Regions from separate parts of the Shinella sp. AETb1-6 genome, predicted to be linked through region 1. Evidence: predicted binding sites of a transcription regulator. Region 1 holds the regulator's gene; each other region holds the start of a gene.

Region 1 (4,645 bases):
GGTGCGCCGGTCGCAATCGAGGCCGCTCCGGCCAGCTGGAGCGATCGCATATCGCAGCGGATCGCGATATGGCGAAACAACCTCACCGAGCATATCCGCGGACGCATCGGGGGCGACGCGGGTGCGATCGCCGCGGCACTGGTGACGGCGGAACAGCGGGCGATCAGCGAGGAGACGGTGGAGGCGCTCCGCCAGGCCGGGCTCGCTCACGTCCTGGCCATTTCCGGTCTCAACATGGTGCTCGCGGCCGGCACGTTCCTTGTCGGCGCGCGCATGCTGATGGCGCTCATACCGGGCTTTGCCGAACGCTTTCCCACCCGCAAGATTGCGGCGGGCGGTGCGCTCGTTATGGTGACGCTTTACATTCTCGTGTCGGGCGGCGCGATCTCGGCCGTCCGGTCCTGGATCATGATCTGCGTGATGTTGATCGCCGTGCTCTTCGGCCGCTCCGCCATCAGTATGCGCAACGTGGCGCTGTCGGCCATCATCATCCTCGCCGTCACGCCCTCCGCTATCACCAACCCCGGCTTTCAGATGTCCTACGCCGCAACGCTCGGCCTCGTCGCCGGTTATGCGGCGTGGCGCGAGCGGCCTGTGCGCAAGGAGGGCAAAGGCGGCGCGCTGCGCCTGACCGGCGGCGCGGCCGGGCGCTTCTTCGGCGGACTTCTGCTGTCATCGGCGATCGGAAGCCTATCGACGCTGATCTACTCCATCGGCCACTTTCACCGTGTGCCGGCCTACGGCCTTGCCGGCAACCTGCTTGCCATGCCGGCGATCAGCGCGATCGTCATGCCCTTCGGCCTCATCGCCGTCCTGCTCATGCCCTTCGGGCTGGATGCCGTTCCTTTTGCCATCATGGGCAAGGGCATCGAATGGATGATCGCGCTGGCGGTCTGGGTTTCGAGCTGGAAGGGCGGGGATATCGTCACGGGCCGTATCCCCATGTCCGCCTTCCTGCTGATCGGTGTCGGCGGCGGGCTTCTCTGTATCCTGCGCACGCGGCTGCGGCATGCCGGGACGGTTTTCATCGTCGCCGGTGCGCTGGTGGTCCTTTGGCCGTCTGCGCGCGGGAAGCCGGAATTGCTCATCTCCGAAGACGGTCGTCTGGTTGCGATCCTGCGCGGCGATGCGGTCGCCACGAACCGCGCCAAGCCGCCAGGTTTCATCTACGACCAGTGGCGCCGTGCCTTGCGGCTCGGCGACCTGACCAAGCCGGACATGCGAAAGACCGCCGGCCTGCTGCTGGCGGAACCGGCGACGAAGAAGGCTGCTGCCGAGACTGAGAGGAAACGACCGCGCCGCAAGGCGGACAGGAAGAAGGCGAAGGACGCGATGACGGAGGCTATCGCGGCGGCACGACAGGCGCAAACGTTCGTCTGCGAGGCGAAGGCCTTCTGTGCTGCCGTTTCCCCCAGCGGCTGGACGATCGTCACGCTTCAGGACACGGCCTTTCTGGGCACGGCCTGCGACACGGCCGATCTCGTCGTCGTACCCTTCGCCCTGCGGCTGGACAACTGCCGCTCGGGTGCGAGGCTTGTGACCGCGCGTCATCTGCGCCGAACGGGGGCTTTGGAAATCACGCCGCCGCTCGACGATCCCGCCGCAAGCCTCGGCGGCGCGACCAACATGCCGGCCGTGGAAACCGTGGTGCGCGCCTGGTCCCGGCACCGCACCTATGACTGGCGCAGCGATACATTCGAAACGGCAGCCGCAGCGCCGCCGGCAGAGATTGAAACCAACGAGGCCGATCGCTCGCCGCCGCAACTCCCGTGAAGCCAATCAAGCGGCAAGCTTCCCGGTTGGCAGCGATCGTAGAGGTTGGCAGCGATCTTAGAAAAGGCCGAATGACAGGAGGCAATCACAACCGCATAGCACCGGGCAAAGCGAGAGGAGCCTTAACCTGCCACGATCCATCATACCCGAACTGTGCGTTCCACACCCAATACGACGCTCACGACCCGCTATGCTGTCCAACGCCGCTCAGTGATACCGTCGTATAAGCCCGACGAGCTTCCCCTGAATCTTGACCCGGTCGGGGCCGAAGATCCGGGTCTCATAAGCCGGGTTCGCGGCTTCAAGTGCGATAGACGCGCCCTTGCGGCGGAAGCGCTTCAGCGTCGCCTCTTCGTCATCGACGAGAGCAACGATGATTTCACCGGGATTGGCGGTACTGGCATTGCGGATGATGACCGTGTCGCCATCGAGAATGCCGGCCTCGATCATCGAATCGCCCTTGACCTCCAGCGCATAGTGATCGCCGTTGCCGATCATTTCGGCCGGGACGGTGATCTCGTGCGTGTTGTTCTGGATGGCCGAGATCGGAACACCGGCGGCGATACGGCCCATGACCGGAACGGACACGGACGACGACATGGTCGGCTGCGGTGCGACGGGCTTGGATGGCGTTACGGCGGGGGGCTGCTTGCCGAGGCTGCCTTCGATGACCGACGGCGAAAATCCGCGACGCGGCTGGAGGCTGGGCGAATAGGCCTCCGGAAGCTTGATCACCTCGAGCGCGCGCGCCCGATTCGGCAGGCGGCGGATGAAGCCCCGTTCCTCGAGCGCCGTGATGAGGCGGTGGATGCCCGACTTCGAGGCAAGATCCAAGGCATCCTTCATCTCGTCAAAAGACGGAGGAATGCCGGATTCCTTCATACGCTCGTGAATGAACAGGAGCAGTTCCTGTTGTTTGCGCGTCAGCATGGCCTCTCCAGCGAGAATCGTGAAACAAATCCAGAACAGACACTATCCGTTCCACATGTGTTCCGCAAGGGCCTGCGGGCACAATAATGCCACTCAGGCCGCGGGTTCCCTGAGAACGAGGACGTCGCAGAGCGCGCCGGGTTCCTCTGCCGGCGCATGCGGCGGGCGGATCAGCAACCCCTCGGATTCGGCGAAGATCTTCATCATCGATGAATCCTGCTTCTCGAAGGGCGTGACCAAGAGACCGCCGTCCGGGCCGCGCTGAAGTCGCGCACGAATGTAATCCTGCCGGCGGTCGTTCTGCTTGAGCGGCACGGCGGCGGCGGCCTGGCGCATCCGGTTCATCGCGGGCAGGCGCGCGAGTTTGCGGACCAGCGGCTCCAGATAGAGATAGGAACAGACAAGGCTGGAAACGGGATTGCCGGGCAGGCCGATCACCTGGATATCGCCGAGGCGGCCGACCATCAGCGGCTTGCCCGGGCGCATGGCGATGCGCCAGAAATCGAGTGCCATGCCGGCCTCGCCGAGCACGGGCTGAACGAGATCGAAATCGCCGACGGATGCGCCACCGAGCGTCACCAACACGTCGATGTCCGTTTCCAGTCCCCGGCGCACGGCATCCAATATGGCCTGCTTGTCGTCTCTCACGATGCCCAGGTCTATCACCTCTGCGCCGGCTTCGCGCGCGATGGCCGCGACGCCGAAGCTGTTGGAGGCGATGATCTGGCTTGCACCGGGCGTTTCTCCCGGCGGCACGAGTTCGTCGCCCGTCGCAAGGATCGCGACCCGCGGGCGCGCATAGACGGACAGGTTTGGGTGGTTCATGGCTGCCGCAACGGTCAGCCGGCCGGCATCCAGCACCTGGCCGGCCTTCAGCACAACCTCGCCCGCTGTGAAATCCTGCCCCCGCGGGCGGATATGGCGGCCCTTGGGCGTGAGGAACGTCGTGCGGATGCGGCCGTCTTCCAGAAGCTCGGTGTCTTCCTGAAGGATGACCGTATCGGCGAAGGCCGGGAGCGGCGCGCCGGTGAAGATGCGCACCGCTTCCCCCGGGCCGGCCGTGCCGTCGAAAGCGTGACCGGCGGAGGACAGGCCGGCGACCCTGAGAACCGATCCGATCTCCGCGATGTCGGCATGGCGGACGGCATAACCGTCCATTGCCGAATTGTCGAAAGGCGGCTGGGTGAGGCGGGCGGCGACATCGTCGGCCAGCACGCGTCCTGCGGCGTCGTGGAGCCGGAGGCTCTCCGTCCGCTGCACCGGCCTGGCCGCGGACAGCAGGCGGTCGAGGGCGTCGGCAACGGGAAGAAGGGACATCAGCCGTCCCTGCGCTTGTAGTCGCCGGAACGGCCGCCGGATTTTTCGACGAGGCGAATGCCGCCGATTTCCATCTCGCGGTCGACCGCCTTTGCCATGTCATAGATGGTCAGGCACGCGACGCTGACGGCGGTCAGCGCCTCCATCTCCACGCCGGTACGGCCGGTGAGCTTGGCCATGGCCTCGATGCGCAGGCCGGGCAAGGCGTGGTCCTCGCGGATTTCCACGGAAACCTTGCTGAGCATCAGCGGGTGGCAGAGCGGAATGAGGCTGGACGTCTGCTTGGCGGCCATGATGCCGGCGAGGCGCGCCGTGCCGATGACGTCGCCCTTCTTCGCATCGCCCTTGAGAATGAGGTCGAGCGTAGCGGGCAGCATACGCACGAAACCTTCCGCCACGGCTATCCGCACGGTTTCCGCCTTGTCGCCGACATCGACCATATGGGCTTCGCCGGCGGCGTCGATATGGGTGAGGGTGCGGGCGTCGTCGCCCATCATTCCGCCGCCAGCATGTCGGCGGAGCCGGTCAGCAGTTCGTGCGTTGCCGCCGTGACGTCATCCTTGCGCATCAGGCTTTCGCCGACGAGGAAGGTGGAGATGCCGACCTTGGCGAGGCGCTGGCAATC
Region 2 (4,645 bases), on a different contig from region 1:
TACTCTCAGTGAGCCATCTTTGCTGTAGCCGGCACGCAACAGTTGTTCTCGCAAATGAATTCGAGTTCACCCATTGCGGATGAATACGTCGGCCTCATCGGCGGCCAAAAGAAAGGCTTGCCGCGCGGCATCTGGCGGCTCACGACCTTCCAACACGGCGAGGCATACGTCTTGCGCCTCAGCATAAGCCTTGCCGGCGGCGCTCGGCCATTGCGAAATCAAAACGTGCGCTGCCTCCGCCGCACTCGATATCGTTCTGTACTGACCGAGTTTGGCGGTCTCAAACGTCACCGGCTCTTCCCATCGACCCGTTTCCATACTTCACCTTACGCGAGACTAGTCGTGGTCGCGAAACGGTAGTGCGAGGTAGTTGTTCCGCCGCCTCTGCTCATACGATAAAGTGAATAAGCGGGTGGGCACGCAGCTCAGTCGAGTGCCGTAGCGAGAGCAAGCCTCCGTTACGTCAATGGGTTGTATTGCGCTGCAACACATATATATGCGTGTAACTGTTAATCTGTCATTAATTGGGATTGATCAACTCTAGATACGCTGTAACGTAAAGTTGCAGTAATCGTCTTGGAGGAGATGTTCTCATGGATAATGCGGTTGTGAAATTGCGCGTGAAAGCTCCCGTGGAGAATAGGCCCGTTGTTCGCAGGCCGGATCCGACTCCCGAGGAAAACGTCGCATACACGGAGACAATGCTTCGTGAGCTAAAGGATAAGGCGATGGAATGCGACTGGTTGCTCGCGCACTTCATCGAAATGGCGTGGCTTCATGCCACTGACCTTCGTGCGAACCCTATGAAGATGCAGCGTCATCGGAAGTGACGTCGGAATCCTGTTTCGGCAGCTCGCCGCCACACGAATTTTCGAGGGCATCAACGACTGCGAGATGTTCTTTCAACTTCTCAAGTGATGCCCTCGCATCGTCTCCCTGAAGGGCTGAGACGCGAGCAACGCCAAGCGCCAGTCGCGTTTGAGCTTCCTTTTTCGTCCGATGCGGCATCGTCTGACCTCGACGTCCAGAACCTGAGAAACATTGTCAACAAAATTCCATTAAATCGTCCGCGCGTCAAACGTATTCCCTCGATCGCGCGGCTCTTTTTCAAGGTGTCTGAACGTGACGGGATACCTTAAGCGGGCGATTTAGGCGTGTCCTCGGCTGGATCATCGCCCCACAAATCCGAGTTAGGATGCGCCGGCATTTTCGCCCTGTAGAGTCGTTCAAATTCTTCTTTTGTCTCCGCGGCGGTTTTGCCGTCGGAGAAATTTTTACGAACCAAGGCCATCGCCGCTTTGAACAGTTCCGTATCGGCATTGTCGTTTGCACTGGACATGACTGCCTCCATATGGATGTACCGCATATACCGACTATTTTATGGACGCGCAACTTCTGGTGGCGACAATTTGCACGGCTTTGGCGAGTACTTCGGTCGATCGGCGGTCATAGCCCAAGGTACGCCGTGAGCACGAACCACACTACCGCGGCATTGATGGCTGAGGCGGCAAACATCGCCCACATTGCTTGCGTCTTCCATGCGAGCAAGGCAACCACGACGCCCACGGCGGAAATGGCGTAGGCCATTGTCACAGGAAGCTCGGCTGCTCGAGTTCTACCGGCAGCAGGATAAGCCCGTCATCGGGGAGCGGCCGCTGCAAAGCCTTTGCTTCGTCCCATGGCGCTCGCATCCAGACATCGCGCTCTTCGTCGGTCGTGAGGATCACGGGCATTGCCTTGGGGTGGATCGGCTTCACGACGCTGTTTGCGTCTGTCGTGAGGAAGGCGAAAAGCTCATGCTCACCCGGCCTCGGGTTCTTCTGCGAGCCGCGCTCGCCGTTCCATGTCGTCCAGATGCCGGCGAAGAACGCCAGCGGCCGTTCCTCGTTGATGGCAAACCAGCGTTTGGTCTTCTTCGGCCTGGTGTCTTCCCACTCGCAGAACGTCGTCCACGGGACGAGACAGCGGCTGTTGGGCCCCAACCACCGGCGCCAGTGAGGCGACGTTGTGTTGCGAATGTTCGTTACGCCTCTTTCCGGCTTTCCCTGGCTTACGGCGAAGGGCTCGGGCATGCCCCATGTCAGCGCGACCAACTCCCGGCCATCTTTTCCCTCTCGGACAACGGGGGCGGGGGAATCGGGGAAGACATCCAGCGACGGCTCCAGGTTCCCGAGTCTGTCGTGCATCACTCGCGTGATTTCGCGGAGGGCTTCCTGGTTCGTGCGGACATTGTAGAGATTGCACATGCTACTCTCCTAGTAGGAGGCCGAACAGTCGGACGATCCCAACCACCACGCTCATTCCAGCGCATACCAGGAAGAGCAGCATAACGGCCCAGAACCCGATTTCGCGCAGCATAGGGTGCCTCCAGATGTCTGGAAGATAAAGCGGCAGTCTCAGGCCGGCAAGGCTCCTCCGGTGCGGGCCGATCCCGGCTCCTTGTACGGATAGTGAGCCCAGCACCACCAGCGTACGGGCTCGCCCCTGGAGCGGGCCAAGCCATAGCCGCCCCATTCATTGCAGCCGGGGTGCTCGCAATAATGCTCGTCGGGGGCGTGTGGGTGGGTGTCTGTCTGCTCGGTCGCCATATCGGCGGTGTATGTGAGTCTCGACATCGGGTCACCACCTCACGGGCTTATTGGCGAACTTCCCCTTATACCAGAAGTGCCATTTGTGGCCGCGGCCGCGCTCGCGTGGGTCAAACCACTCGCCGCCGAAGTGCTGCAAGAATGCCTCAGCATCCTCTCGTTTTGAAAAGCAATAGACCTGATACCATTCATCTTCCCATATAACGCTGTGACCGCGAGGGCAGAGGGATAGGTTGGCACAGAACGCGTCTATCACATCGCTTTGCTTGCCGGTGCCGAGCGAGTGCAAGCGTGCGATCTGGAAAGGCCAGTCACGGTCAACGCCTGCGGGGGTGAGTTCGCCCTTCCTATACGCCATCGGGCCGTTCTGCACTCGGATGCCAGCCCCGCGTGAAGCCGGCGCCCATCGCCAGGGTGGCAAGATCGAGCTGCCAGCGCAGATAGGCGCAGTCGGCAATCAGGGTGGCGATCGCCGCCCGCGCATCGCCGTCGTGCCAGGCGAGCGCTTCATCGATGGCGCATATAGTTTCGGGTCGCGTTTCGAGCGGGCGCACGTCGTCTTCTCCTGTGTCTATGCCACAGCAGGCATCATATTGGTGGGTTCAGAGTAGCGGCCGCATCGCCGGTTTGTTCTCAATATGTTCTAATCTGAACTTGAGTCAACAGGGCTTTGGGTTTTGATCGCCTAGCTAGGCAGCCTGTCCTTGTTTGACGCTGTGCTGCATATGGGCTGCCCCTTGCCACCGCATTTAGTGCACATGTATCGCCGGCCAATAGCCGGTTCGTGCGGAGGGAACTGCGTTAGGTCAAGCTCGACCTTTCGATTGCACGGGACGCAGTAAACGGTGACGTCCATACCCAGTGCTATCATTTCGGCCCAGGTACCATTTCCAGGCATGCGGCATCTCCTTCGAAGGGCCGCATCCCTCGTTCTTCATGTGTTCACGTTCCGCCCGAGCCGGTAAATGATCCTGAGGAAGGAAAGAGTCAATAAGCGCCGCCAGAACATATTCGGAACCTCTGGTGGGACTCCGGTGGGACTTTAGGTTCCCACCGCTGCATTTCCACGCCGTCTGTTCCTTTTTCGTGCCAATGTGCAAATTTCCGCTTGCATCCAAATGGCTGAGATAATAGGGGTTTGCTCGGTCCGGAATGTAGCGCAGCCCGGTAGCGCACTTGACTGGGGGTCAAGGGGTCGTGGGTTCGAATCCCGCCATTCCGACCAATTCTCCTTCTCCCGCAATCCTATTTTCACCGGAACTTTTGCCGGTTCTTCGCGTTATCGTGCCGCCGGCTCTTTTCGCCGGTGTCATTCGAGCGAGAGGGCAACGGACATGGAAGAAGCAGGCATCGGCTGGATTGCGGCCATCATCATCGGGGGTATTGCGGGCTGGCTCGCGGAACGGTTCATGAAGAGCGACATGGGCGTTCTCATGAACATCCTCCTGGGCATCGTCGGCGCGGCCTTGGCGAACCTTTTGCTCGGACTTATCGGCGTTTCGCTGGGCGGCTGGATCGGTTATCTGATCGCGGGCTTCATCGGCGCCTGCATTCTCATCGCGGTGGCGCGCGCTATCAGGCGATAGAGAAAACACGTTTCCCAAGGCCGTCTCTCCGTGAGGAGAGGCGGCCTTTTTCGTTTGCGCACACCTTACGCGACGAGGCTGCGGTAGATCGCTTCGGTCTCGTCGATCATGCGGTGCAGGGCGTAGTCGGCGCTGCGGGCCTCGGCGGCGGCGGTGTAGCGGGCGAGGCTGTCCGGGCTGGCGAGGTTCAGCATCGCGTCCGCCAGCCGCTCGGGGTCGTCTGTGTTTTCGATCAGCAGGCCGTTGTGCTTGTCCTTCAACACCATCGAGGCGCCGCCGACATCGGTCAGGACAAGCGGCTTGCCGGCGGCGGCGGCCTCCAGCATCACATAGGACATGGCTTCGTAACGGCTTGGCATGACGAGAACGTCGATCGCCGCCATCGCGTCGGGCCCGGTAAAGCGCGTCGTGAGGTGCATGCGCCCGGCATGGCTGCTGGCCTTGATCCGGCTGCGCGTCGCCTCCTGCGCC
Region 3 (4,645 bases), on a different contig from region 1:
ATGGTAGAGCACGTCATTGGTCACGACGGTGGGAACCCGATGCTGGGCGGCGAGATTGGAGAGCTGCCAGAGCCGTAGCTGGTCGTTCGGCCGCCGGCGCAGGGTCAGCGCCAGATAGCAGCGCCCGCGGAAGGTCTCAGTCAGTCGGCGCAGATGAAAACCGGCCGTTTCATCGGCCTCGTCAGGCACGAGGACGGCCAGAAGCCCCTCGCTCCACGCTACCACGTCGCGCCAGTCGAGATGGCACTTGCCCTTGCCGGCCCTCTTCTTGCCGATGGTGAGCAGGCGGCAAAGCCGGGCATAGGCCTCCCGGTCCGTGGGATAGACGAGCAGGGACATACCATCGACAAGGTCCAGCCGGCAGCCGACGACGAGACGGACCATGTTTCCATCGGCCGGCAGTTCCTTGACCGCGCGATGCGCCTGGACGATGCCGGCAAGACTGTTTCGGTCCACCACGGCCAGGGCTTCGATACCAAGCGCACTGGCCTGGGCGAACAATTCCGCGCAACTGCTCGCCCCGCGCAGGAACGAGAAATGGGACGTGACCTGAAGCTCGGCGTAGCGCGGGTTCATGCGAAAATCCCGTGCAGGAACCAGCGGCCGAGGCCGCCCGCGGCCTGAACCTCATCGCCGGAACGAAACAGCCAGAAGCGTTCCCCCATGGCATCCTCGACCTGGAAATAATCGCGCACGGCCGCGCGTTCGCCGTCACGCTTCCACCATTCGCCGAAGACGCGCTCGGGGCCATCGGCACGCTTCACCAGCCGCCGCACGCCGCGCCAGGTGAAGGAGGCCGGCGGATGGTCCGGCAGGAGCGCCATCACCTCTATGGGTTCAGGGCGGGCCAGCAGACGCGCCGGGCGTGGCCACTGCCCCTGCCATGTCGCACCGGCATCCGGCGCCAGCGGCGCGACACGCTGGAAGGACCGTTCCGGGACATCGCTCTCGACCGGGGCGATGCGGTAAAGGCGGGCGGCGCCGATGCGGTTGGCGATGACATCGACGAGGCCGGCAATATCGGCAGGCGCCTCCTCGATCAGCGAGGTCGCCGCCTGTTGCAGGACAAGCGGTTCGGCCAGTGTCGCGGAAAGCTCCATGACCTCGATGCCAAAGCCGGGCTCGATGGTCTCGATCCGGTCGCAGAGCAGCCGGGCAAGGCGTTTTTCATCGCGTACCGGACGGGCCGTTCCGATACGGATCGCCTGCAGGGAATTGTCGACGCGGTGAAAGATGAGGTCGAGCCGGCGGGCGCCGAGGCCGCGCTTTTCCAGGGCCAGACAAAGGTCCTGGACCAGCGCCGTCGTGTAGCGCGCGATGGTTTCGGGCGCACCGATCGGCTCGCCGAAGCCTTTGCGTGCGACAATCCGCTCCGGGTCGCGCAGCGGGTCTACGGGCTCGCGGACAATCCCTTCCAGCTGGTCCAGCCGGCGGCCAAGGAGAGGCCCGAAGCGCAGCACCAGCGGTGCGCGCGGCACGGCGAGCAGGTCGCCGATCGTCGAAAAGCCGAGCACATGCAGCCCCGCCACGATCTCGGGGGGAATGCGCAGCCCGTGGATCGGCAGCGGCGAAACGCTTTCGACGGCGCTTCCCGGAGGGATGACACGGACCGGATCGGCAAGGAAGCGGGCTGCTGCAAAGGCTGCGCCCCATGTATCGGCCACCGCGGCGCGAGCGATAATGCCGGAAGCGCCGAGGCGATTGACGAGGCCGCTCAGCATAAGCGCTTCTCCGCCGTGCAGATGGTCGGCGCCGGTCGTGTCGATGACGAGGCCATCCGGCGGATCGGGCGCGACGATGGGGGCATAGTGCTGAAGAGCCCAGAGCGAAAGCCGCTCGAGGGCTGCCGCATCGGCCGCAGGATCGGCCGGCAGGGTGAGGATGTCAGGCAGGAGCGCGTGGGCCTTGGTAAGCGGCATGCCGACACGCAGGCCAGCCTGCTCGGCCGGGCGGCTGACCGCCGTCACGACGCGGCGCGTGCCCTCGCGACCGACAAGCACAAGCCGGCTGTCAGGCGGAGGCGCTTCCGCGCCAAGCGCCCGCCGCAGCCGGTCGATCGGCCAGCCGGGGAGAAAAAGCGATACGACCCTCGGCATCGGATGCCTCCACTTCGAATTCCGCCGCCTCGCCCGCGCGGCATCGGGTAAGCTCCAGCAGCCATCGCGCCCGGCCGACGCCGGACACCGGAAGCGGCACGGATGGCCGCACGGAAACCCGCCAGCGCGTCACCGCGGCCGATGGCAAGGTGAAGGCATCCGCCTCGGCACGGCTGCGAAAGCGGCGCACGGCAAGCCCGAGCGTGCCACCGGCCTCCGCCGCGAGTTGCAGGCGGCGCGACGCGGTCATGGACAGACGCGCGACTTCCGCTACCACAGCCCCAAGCCCGCCATGGCGCAGCCCCTCCTCGAAACAGAGAAGCAGGCTCTTCTCGTCACCGGCTTCCACGTAAAGGACGCGCCCCGGGGCAAGCCCCGCCTGGGCAAGCGCCGGCGCAAACAGGTCGGGCCGGGTCAGGCACCAGAGCACCTGCCCCCGGGTTCGCGCGGCGATACCCGCGGCAAAGAGCATGGCGGCCGTGCCCTGGACGGCATCGTTGCCGCCACCGCAGACTTCATGAAGGCTGGCAAGCGCAAGCCCGCCGCCAGGCAACCGCTCATCGATCTCCGGCACGCCGAAAGGCAGCACCGCCCGGTCGCGCACCGCCCGGCCATCGAACTGGCGGATGCGGTCGCGCAGGCCGGCGACGACAGCGCGGGCGGCGGCGGAGGACATCGATACAAAACTCCCTGGCTCGGACGGCATGTTCTTTATTTGTTCTCAATTCCGGAAAGAGTCAATCGTCGTTCCCGGTGGGAAAGATCACAGTTTGAATCATCGGTGGGAACCAACTTGCCCGGCGGAAGTTTCCCCTCACGCCATTCCAACAATCCAGGAGACACATCCATGGCTGACGAAAAGAGCACCGGAAAGCGCACGCTCGGCGTCGTTGAAGGTATCGACAGCATTTCAGAGGAAGCCCGCACTGCTGCAGCCGAGGCGGACATCAGCGCACAGATCGAGGCCCTGAAGACGGAAATCAGCCGCATGAAGGAATCGGTCGGCCTGATCGCGGAAGGCACCGGTCAGCTTGCCGTCGCCAAGGCGGAATCGCTGCGTGAAGATCTACGCCAGACGATCCAGGCCAATCCCCTCGCCACCCTCGCCGGTGCGGCCTTCATCGGTTACCTGTTCGGCCTGCGGCACCGCTGAGTTTTTCGCAAGTCACACCAAAAAGCCCGGCAATGCCGGGCTTTTCCGTATCGACGATCGCTGTTCTTAGAACCAGCGCTGGCGGCGGGGCTCGCTTTCATAGGAGCCGAGCAGATAACCGATAAGGACGCCGGCAAGTCCAGCCGTCAGAACCACGGTGGAAACGGCAGCCGGATGCTCGCGTGCGGTCTGGGCAACAGCAGCACCTTCATTGCGCACATAGCGGGTGGCAGAACGCACGGCAGGGCGCGCAGCGTCTACAGCCTCGCCTGCACGCTCACGGACCGCTTCGTAAGCCTCGGCGCCACGCTCCCCAAGATCCTTCTGGAGGGCTGCGATTTCTTCACGAAGAGCGGAAATCTGGGATTGAACGTCATTGCTTGCCATTACGGTCTCCTTCTTAGCAATGAGACACGAACGGTTGGCGCGTAACTTGGTTCCAGGGCTGCGGCAGAATTACAGGTCAGCTTGCCTGCCGGCGGCCGTCGCGGCGGATCTGTGAGGGCGTGTCGCCGAAGGCGGCGCGAAAACGGCGCGTGAAATGCGACAGGCTCTCGAAACCGGTTTCAAGCGCGACTTCGATCAGCGGCTTGTTGCTGCGCATCACCATGTTCAGCGCCGCCGCCATGCGGATCTTCATGTAGACCGCGCTTGGCGAGGCCCCCATGTCGCTCTCGAAGAGGCGTTCGAGCTGGCGGCGGGAAACATTCGTCATGTTGGCGATGCTGTCGATGGAAAGCAGATCCTCGGTATGCTGCTCCATCATCATGATGGCGAGATGGACCCGGCGATCGCGGGCCTCCAGGCCGAGCGGGTTGCGCGGCTGGATATCCGTTGCATCGCGCCGATGGCGGATCTGCAGGATTTCCAGCGCATTGCGCTCCGCCGCCTCACCGACATGGTGGCGCACCAGCGTTGCCGCGAGATCCGCGACGCTGCTGCCGCCGGCACAGGTCGCGACCTTGCCGTCAAACCGGAAAATCTGCTCGGATGTCGCCTCGATATCGGGATAGCGCGCGCGGAAATCGCGGTGATGCAGCCAGCTCACACAGGCCGTGTGGCCCTTGAGCAAGCCGGCCTCGGCCAGGATGAAGCTGCCCGTACACAGGCCGATCAGCCCGACGCCCGCCTTGGCCGCCTTGCGCAGATAGTCCCGGGCATAACTGTCGATCGGCTCCTCGACCGACAGAAGGCCGCCGACGACGGCGATGTAGTCGAAACAGGAGGGGTCGGCAAAGGGCGCGGTCGGCGCGACCTGGATACCGCTGGAGGAGGAGATGAAATTGCGCGTGCTGCTGATCACGTCCCAATCGCAGTTGACGCGGCGCGAGCGATCCTCGCTGTCGCTGGCAAGCCTGAGCGTATCGACGAACAGGGCGAATGCCGACAGGGTGAA
Region 4 (4,645 bases), on a different contig from region 1:
TAGCGGAAGGCGTCTTCGCCGTCCCGGTTCGGCACGCTTCAAACCCGTGTTTCCCACAGGGCATTGACCCGCTGCCGAAGGCCGTCAGACGTCCTCGTCTTCCCGCTTGAGGGCACTCTTCGATCCGGCGATGCGCGCCACCAGGTCCGGCAGGCCTTCGATCTCGCTCCAGCGGCTGCCGGTGCCCTTGGGCAGTTCGGCTGAACCCGCGGGCAGCAGGGCCTGCGAAAACCCCAGTTTTTCCGCCTCCTTGAGGCGCTGGGCGGTGTGCGCAACCGGACGAATGGCGCCCGACAGGCTGACTTCGCCGAAATAGACGCAATCGGCGGGAAGGGCAAGACCGGCAAGCGAGGAAACCAGCGCCGAGGCCACCGCAAGGTCCGCCGCCGGCTCGGAGATGCGGTAGCCGCCCGCCACATTGAGGTAAACGTCGTGTTGACCGAGCCGCACGCCGCAATGGGCCTCCAGCACCGCGAGGATCATCGAAAGGCGCGCCGAATCCCAGCCGACGACGGCGCGACGCGGTGTGCCCAGCGATGTGGGCGCCACGAGCGCCTGCACCTCCACCAGCACGGGCCGCGTGCCCTCCATGCCCGCGAAGACCACCGCACCCGGCGCCTTCTCGTTGCGCTCGCCGAGGAAGAGTTCGGAGGGGTTGGAAACCTCGCGCAGGCCCTTGTCGGACATTTCGAACACGCCGATCTCGTCCGTCGGGCCGAAGCGGTTCTTCACGGTGCGCAGGATGCGGTAATGGTGCCCGCGGTCGCCCTCGAAATAGAGCACCGCGTCGACCATGTGTTCCACGACGCGCGGTCCCGCGATCTGGCCTTCCTTGGTGACATGGCCGACCAGCACCATGGCCGCGCCCGTCTGCTTGGCGAAGCGGATCATGGCCTGCACGCCGGTGCGCACCTGCGTTACCGTGCCGGGCGCGGCCTCCGCCGTATCGCTCCACAGCGTCTGGATCGAATCGATGATGACGAGGTCGGGGCGCTTGCCTTCGCCGATGGTGGCGAGAATATCCTCGACATTGGTCTCGGCGGCCAGCAGCACGTCGGTCTGGTGTGCCTGGAGGCGCTGCGCACGCAGCCTGACCTGCGCCACGGCCTCTTCGCCCGAGACATAGATGATGCGGTGGCCATGGCGGGAGAGGGCGGCGGCGGCCTGCATCAGCAGCGTCGACTTGCCGATGCCGGGATCGCCGCCGATCAGCACGGCCGAGCCGCGCACGAAGCCGCCGCCCGTGGCACGGTCGAGTTCGGCGATGCCGGTATGGATGCGCGGCGCTTCCTCGATCTCGCCGGAGAGCGCCGTCAGCGCGACGGGCCGGCCCTTCTTCGGCACCTTGCCGGGCCCCGAGCCGATGCCGCCCATCGGGTCTTCCTCGACCACGGTGTTCCACTCGCCGCAGCCCTCGCATTTTCCCACCCAGCGGGAATGCACGGTGCCGCAGTTCTGGCAGACGAATTGAGTGCGGCCTTTCGCCATCAGGACTTCTTCTCCGGTATCAGTTGCCCATGGCAATAGCACAAAACGGGAACAAGTCCAGTTCGCGGGTGAGCACAGAGTGCGCCGTCGTGGGAGGGCGACCTACTTCTTCACGGCCTCGTAGCGCCGTTCGTAGCGGTTGCCCAGGCTGGTGAGAAGTTCGTAGTCGACGGTGCCGGCGGCGCGCGCCACATCCTCGATCGGCATGGTCCTGCCGAAGAGTTCGATGAAGTCGCCCGGCCGCACGCTGCCGGCGGGCATGTCCGTCACGTCGAAATGCGTGAGGTCCATGGTCACGCGGCCGATGACCGGCACGGGGCGGCCATGCAGCATGCCGCTCGGGCCGGCAAGGCCGGTCCGGCGCAGCGGTATGCCGGCGCTGGAAAGGCTGCGCATATAGCCGTCCGCATAGCCGATGGCGGCGATGGCGACGCGCGTATCGCGGGCGCAGACCACGGCGGCGCCGTAGCCGACGCTTTCGCCGGCCTTCACGTCGCGCACCTGGAGAATGCGGGCCTCCGCCGTGACGACCGGTTTCATCGGGTTCGGCACGCCATTGACCGCAGCCCCGCCATAAAGCGCGATGCCGGGGCGGGTGAGGGTGAAGTGATAGTCCTCGCCGAGAAAGATGCCGGCGGAATTGGCAAGCGTCGCGTCGATATCGCCGAAGGCGGAAACGACGCTGCGGAAGCGCTGGAGCTGCTGTCGGTTGAGCGCGTGGGACGGCTCGTCGGCGCAGGCGAGGTGGCTCAGAAGCATGATCGGCGAGAAGCTCGCGGGACGCGCGATGTCGTCGGCCAGCGCCAGCGCATCCTCCACTCTCAGCCCCAGACGGCTCATGCCGGTATCGACATGCAGCACGCAGGGAATGTCCCCGCCGTCGGCGATCGCCGACATGAACACCACCAGCTGCTCCTCGGACACGATGACCGGCACGAGGTCAAATTCGAAGAACAGCCGCTCGGCGCCCGCCCACATGCCCGAAAGCACATAGATGCGCGCATCGGGCAGGGCAGTGCGGACCGCAGCCCCTTCGGCCGGTGTGGCGACGAAGAAATCGCGCGCGCCGGCCTGGTGGAAGGTTTTGGCGGCCGGCTCCAGCCCGATGCCATAGGCGTCGGCCTTCAGCACGGCGGCGGTGCGCGCCGCGCCCGAGCGGCGGGCCATGGCGCGCCAGTTGTCGGCAAGCGCGGAAAGGTCGATCGTCAGGCGGGCATGATCCTCGCCTGCGACGGGAAGCGTGGGGCGGCCGGAAGCTGGATGTTTGCTCATCGTGTGGAAATACAGCCTGTGGACTGTGGCGGCAATACGGTCGCAGCCCGCATTGCGGCGGCCCGGTGCCGGCCCTATGGTGCGGCGCGAACAGGAGCGACCATGGCGCGCATAAAACCATCGATCCTTGCCGCTACGACGGTGCTCCTGGCGCTGCCGGCCGTTGCGCAGGACGCCCCGACGGAAGCGGATATCCGCGACGCTCACGCGACGCTGCTCGGCCTTGCCCGAGACGATGGCAAGCCGCAGGAGGACGACAGCGCGGCGCTCTATTACTCCATCGTCGAAAACCCCGACGCGCCGCGCCTTGTCACCCGGCTGCAGGTGGGCGGCGTCCCGTGCCGCGCCCGCTTCATGTCCGCGCTGCAGTTTCCTGGCCAGTGGGCGACCGTGACATTCGGCATGGTGGACCTGCGCCGCGTCACCTCCGTCCTCGCCTATGCCTCGGCCGACGACATGATCGCCGGCGTCAAGCCGGTGCCGGTCGATTCGGAGAAGGCGGTGCAGATCGTTCTCACCGGCAAGGACCTGCACTGCGCCACGCGCGTATCGCTTTCGGGTGAAGCCGCTTCTGACATGGTCTGCGCCGACCGGCTGGACCTGACCTTGACGGACGCACGGGAAAAGGAACGCGCCCGCAAGGCACTCGCCATCGTCGCCGGCATCTGCAAGGCGCCGGCTTTCGTGAAGAAATAGCATCGAAGGGCACCGCCACCCCCTCATCCGCCTGCCGGCACCTTCTCCCCGAGGGGGAGAAGGAAGGGGAATGCGACGTCCAATCTTCCCCTTCTCCCCCACGGGGAGAAGGTGGTCGAAGGCCGGATGAGGGGGATGGCTCCGCCTCGTCGGACGCCTCAGTGCTCGTACTGGGTGAAGGACGGGTCGGCGAGGTCGGTGAAGCGGGTGTATTCCGACTGGAAGGCGAGCTTCACGGTGCCGGTCGGTCCGTGACGCTGCTTGGCGATGATGACGTCTGCCGTGCCCTTCACGGCCTCGAACTTCATCTTCCATTCCTCGTATTTCGGATCGAACTCGTCGCGCGGCTCGAGGTTCTTCACATAGTATTCCTCACGGAACACGAAGAGCACCACGTCCGCGTCCTGCTCGATGGAGCCCGATTCGCGAAGGTCCGAAAGCTGCGGGCGCTTGTCCTCGCGGCTTTCCACCTGACGGGAGAGCTGGGAAAGCGCGATGATCGGCACGTTCAGTTCCTTGCCCAGCGCCTTGAGGCCCGTGGTGATCTGGGTGATTTCCTGCACGCGGTTGTCGCTCGACTTGCCCGAGCCGGTCATGAGCTGGATATAGTCCACCACGAGGCAGTCGAGGCCGCGCTGGCGCTTGAGGCGCCGGGCGCGCGCCGAAAGCTGCGCGATGGAGATACCACCGGTCTGGTCGATATAGAGCGGCACCTTCTGCATCATCTGGCTGCAGGCGACGAGCTTTTCGAAATCGGCCTCGGAAATGTCGCCGCGGCGGATCTTCGAGGAGGACACTTCCGTCTGCTCGGAAATGATACGGGTCGCCAGCTGCTCGGACGACATTTCGAGCGAGTAGAAGCCGACGACGCCGCCGTTGCGCGCCTTGAACGAGCCGTCCGCCTGCACTTCGGGCTCGTAGGACGCCGCGATATTGTAGGCGATGTTGGTGGCAAGCGAGGTCTTGCCCATGCCGGGGCGTCCCGCAAGCACGATAAGGTCCGAACGCTGCAGGCCGCCCATGCGGGCATCGAGCGAATGGATGCCGGTCGAGATGCCCGACAGCGACCCGTCGCGTTCGAACGCCTGGCCGGCCATGTCGATGGCCTGCGCGACGGCATCGTTGAACGACTGGAAGCCGCCGTCATAGCGGCCGGTCTCGGCCAGTTCGAACAGGCGACGCTCGGCGT

Evidence for each region. The regulator LexA, encoded in region 1, represses DNA repair genes until DNA is damaged. The targets are predictions, from matches to a motif close to TGTTCNNNNTGTGTTCNG.
Region 2: a site for LexA is predicted at 3,217-3,234, ahead of GR158_RS12410 (dehydrogenase). Genes of this name have one in related genera too.
Region 3: a site for LexA is predicted at 2,802-2,819, ahead of GR158_RS23985 (ImuA family protein). Genes of this name have one in related genera too.
Region 4: a site for LexA is predicted at 1,525-1,542, ahead of radA (DNA repair protein RadA). Genes of this name have one in related genera too.

The regions. Positions count from the first base shown of each region.
Region 1 is NZ_WUMM01000012.1:115,697-120,341, reverse strand. Features, by position in the region: gene GR158_RS19940 (ComEC/Rec2 family competence protein) at 1-1,773, shown strand, start outside; gene lexA (transcriptional repressor LexA) at 1,981-2,703, opposite strand; gene glp (gephyrin-like molybdotransferase Glp) at 2,797-4,020, opposite strand; gene moaC (cyclic pyranopterin monophosphate synthase MoaC) at 4,020-4,514, opposite strand; gene trpC (indole-3-glycerol phosphate synthase TrpC) at 4,514-4,645, opposite strand, start outside.
Region 2 is NZ_WUMM01000006.1:105,369-110,013, forward strand. Features, by position in the region: gene GR158_RS12395 (DUF982 domain-containing protein) at 67-291, opposite strand; gene GR158_RS12400 (hypothetical protein) at 1,136-1,339, opposite strand; gene GR158_RS12405 (SOS response-associated peptidase) at 1,590-2,246, opposite strand; gene GR158_RS25260 (hypothetical protein) at 2,620-2,946, opposite strand; gene GR158_RS12410 (dehydrogenase) at 2,936-3,142, opposite strand; tRNA gene GR158_RS12415 (tRNA-Pro) at 3,737-3,813, shown strand; gene GR158_RS12420 (GlsB/YeaQ/YmgE family stress response membrane protein) at 3,923-4,174, shown strand; gene GR158_RS12425 (glycosyltransferase family 4 protein) at 4,240-4,645, opposite strand, start outside.
Region 3 is NZ_WUMM01000022.1:8,900-13,544, forward strand. Features, by position in the region: gene GR158_RS23975 (error-prone DNA polymerase) at 1-576, opposite strand, end outside; gene GR158_RS23980 (DNA polymerase Y family protein) at 573-2,096, opposite strand; gene GR158_RS23985 (ImuA family protein) at 2,011-2,772, opposite strand; gene GR158_RS23990 (hypothetical protein) at 2,944-3,249, shown strand; gene GR158_RS23995 (hypothetical protein) at 3,316-3,636, opposite strand; gene GR158_RS24000 (GlxA family transcriptional regulator) at 3,713-4,645, opposite strand, start outside.
Region 4 is NZ_WUMM01000017.1:29,243-33,887, reverse strand. Features, by position in the region: gene radA (DNA repair protein RadA) at 85-1,488, opposite strand; gene alr (alanine racemase) at 1,591-2,760, opposite strand; gene GR158_RS22310 (hypothetical protein) at 2,863-3,456, shown strand; gene GR158_RS22305 (replicative DNA helicase) at 3,615-4,645, opposite strand, start outside.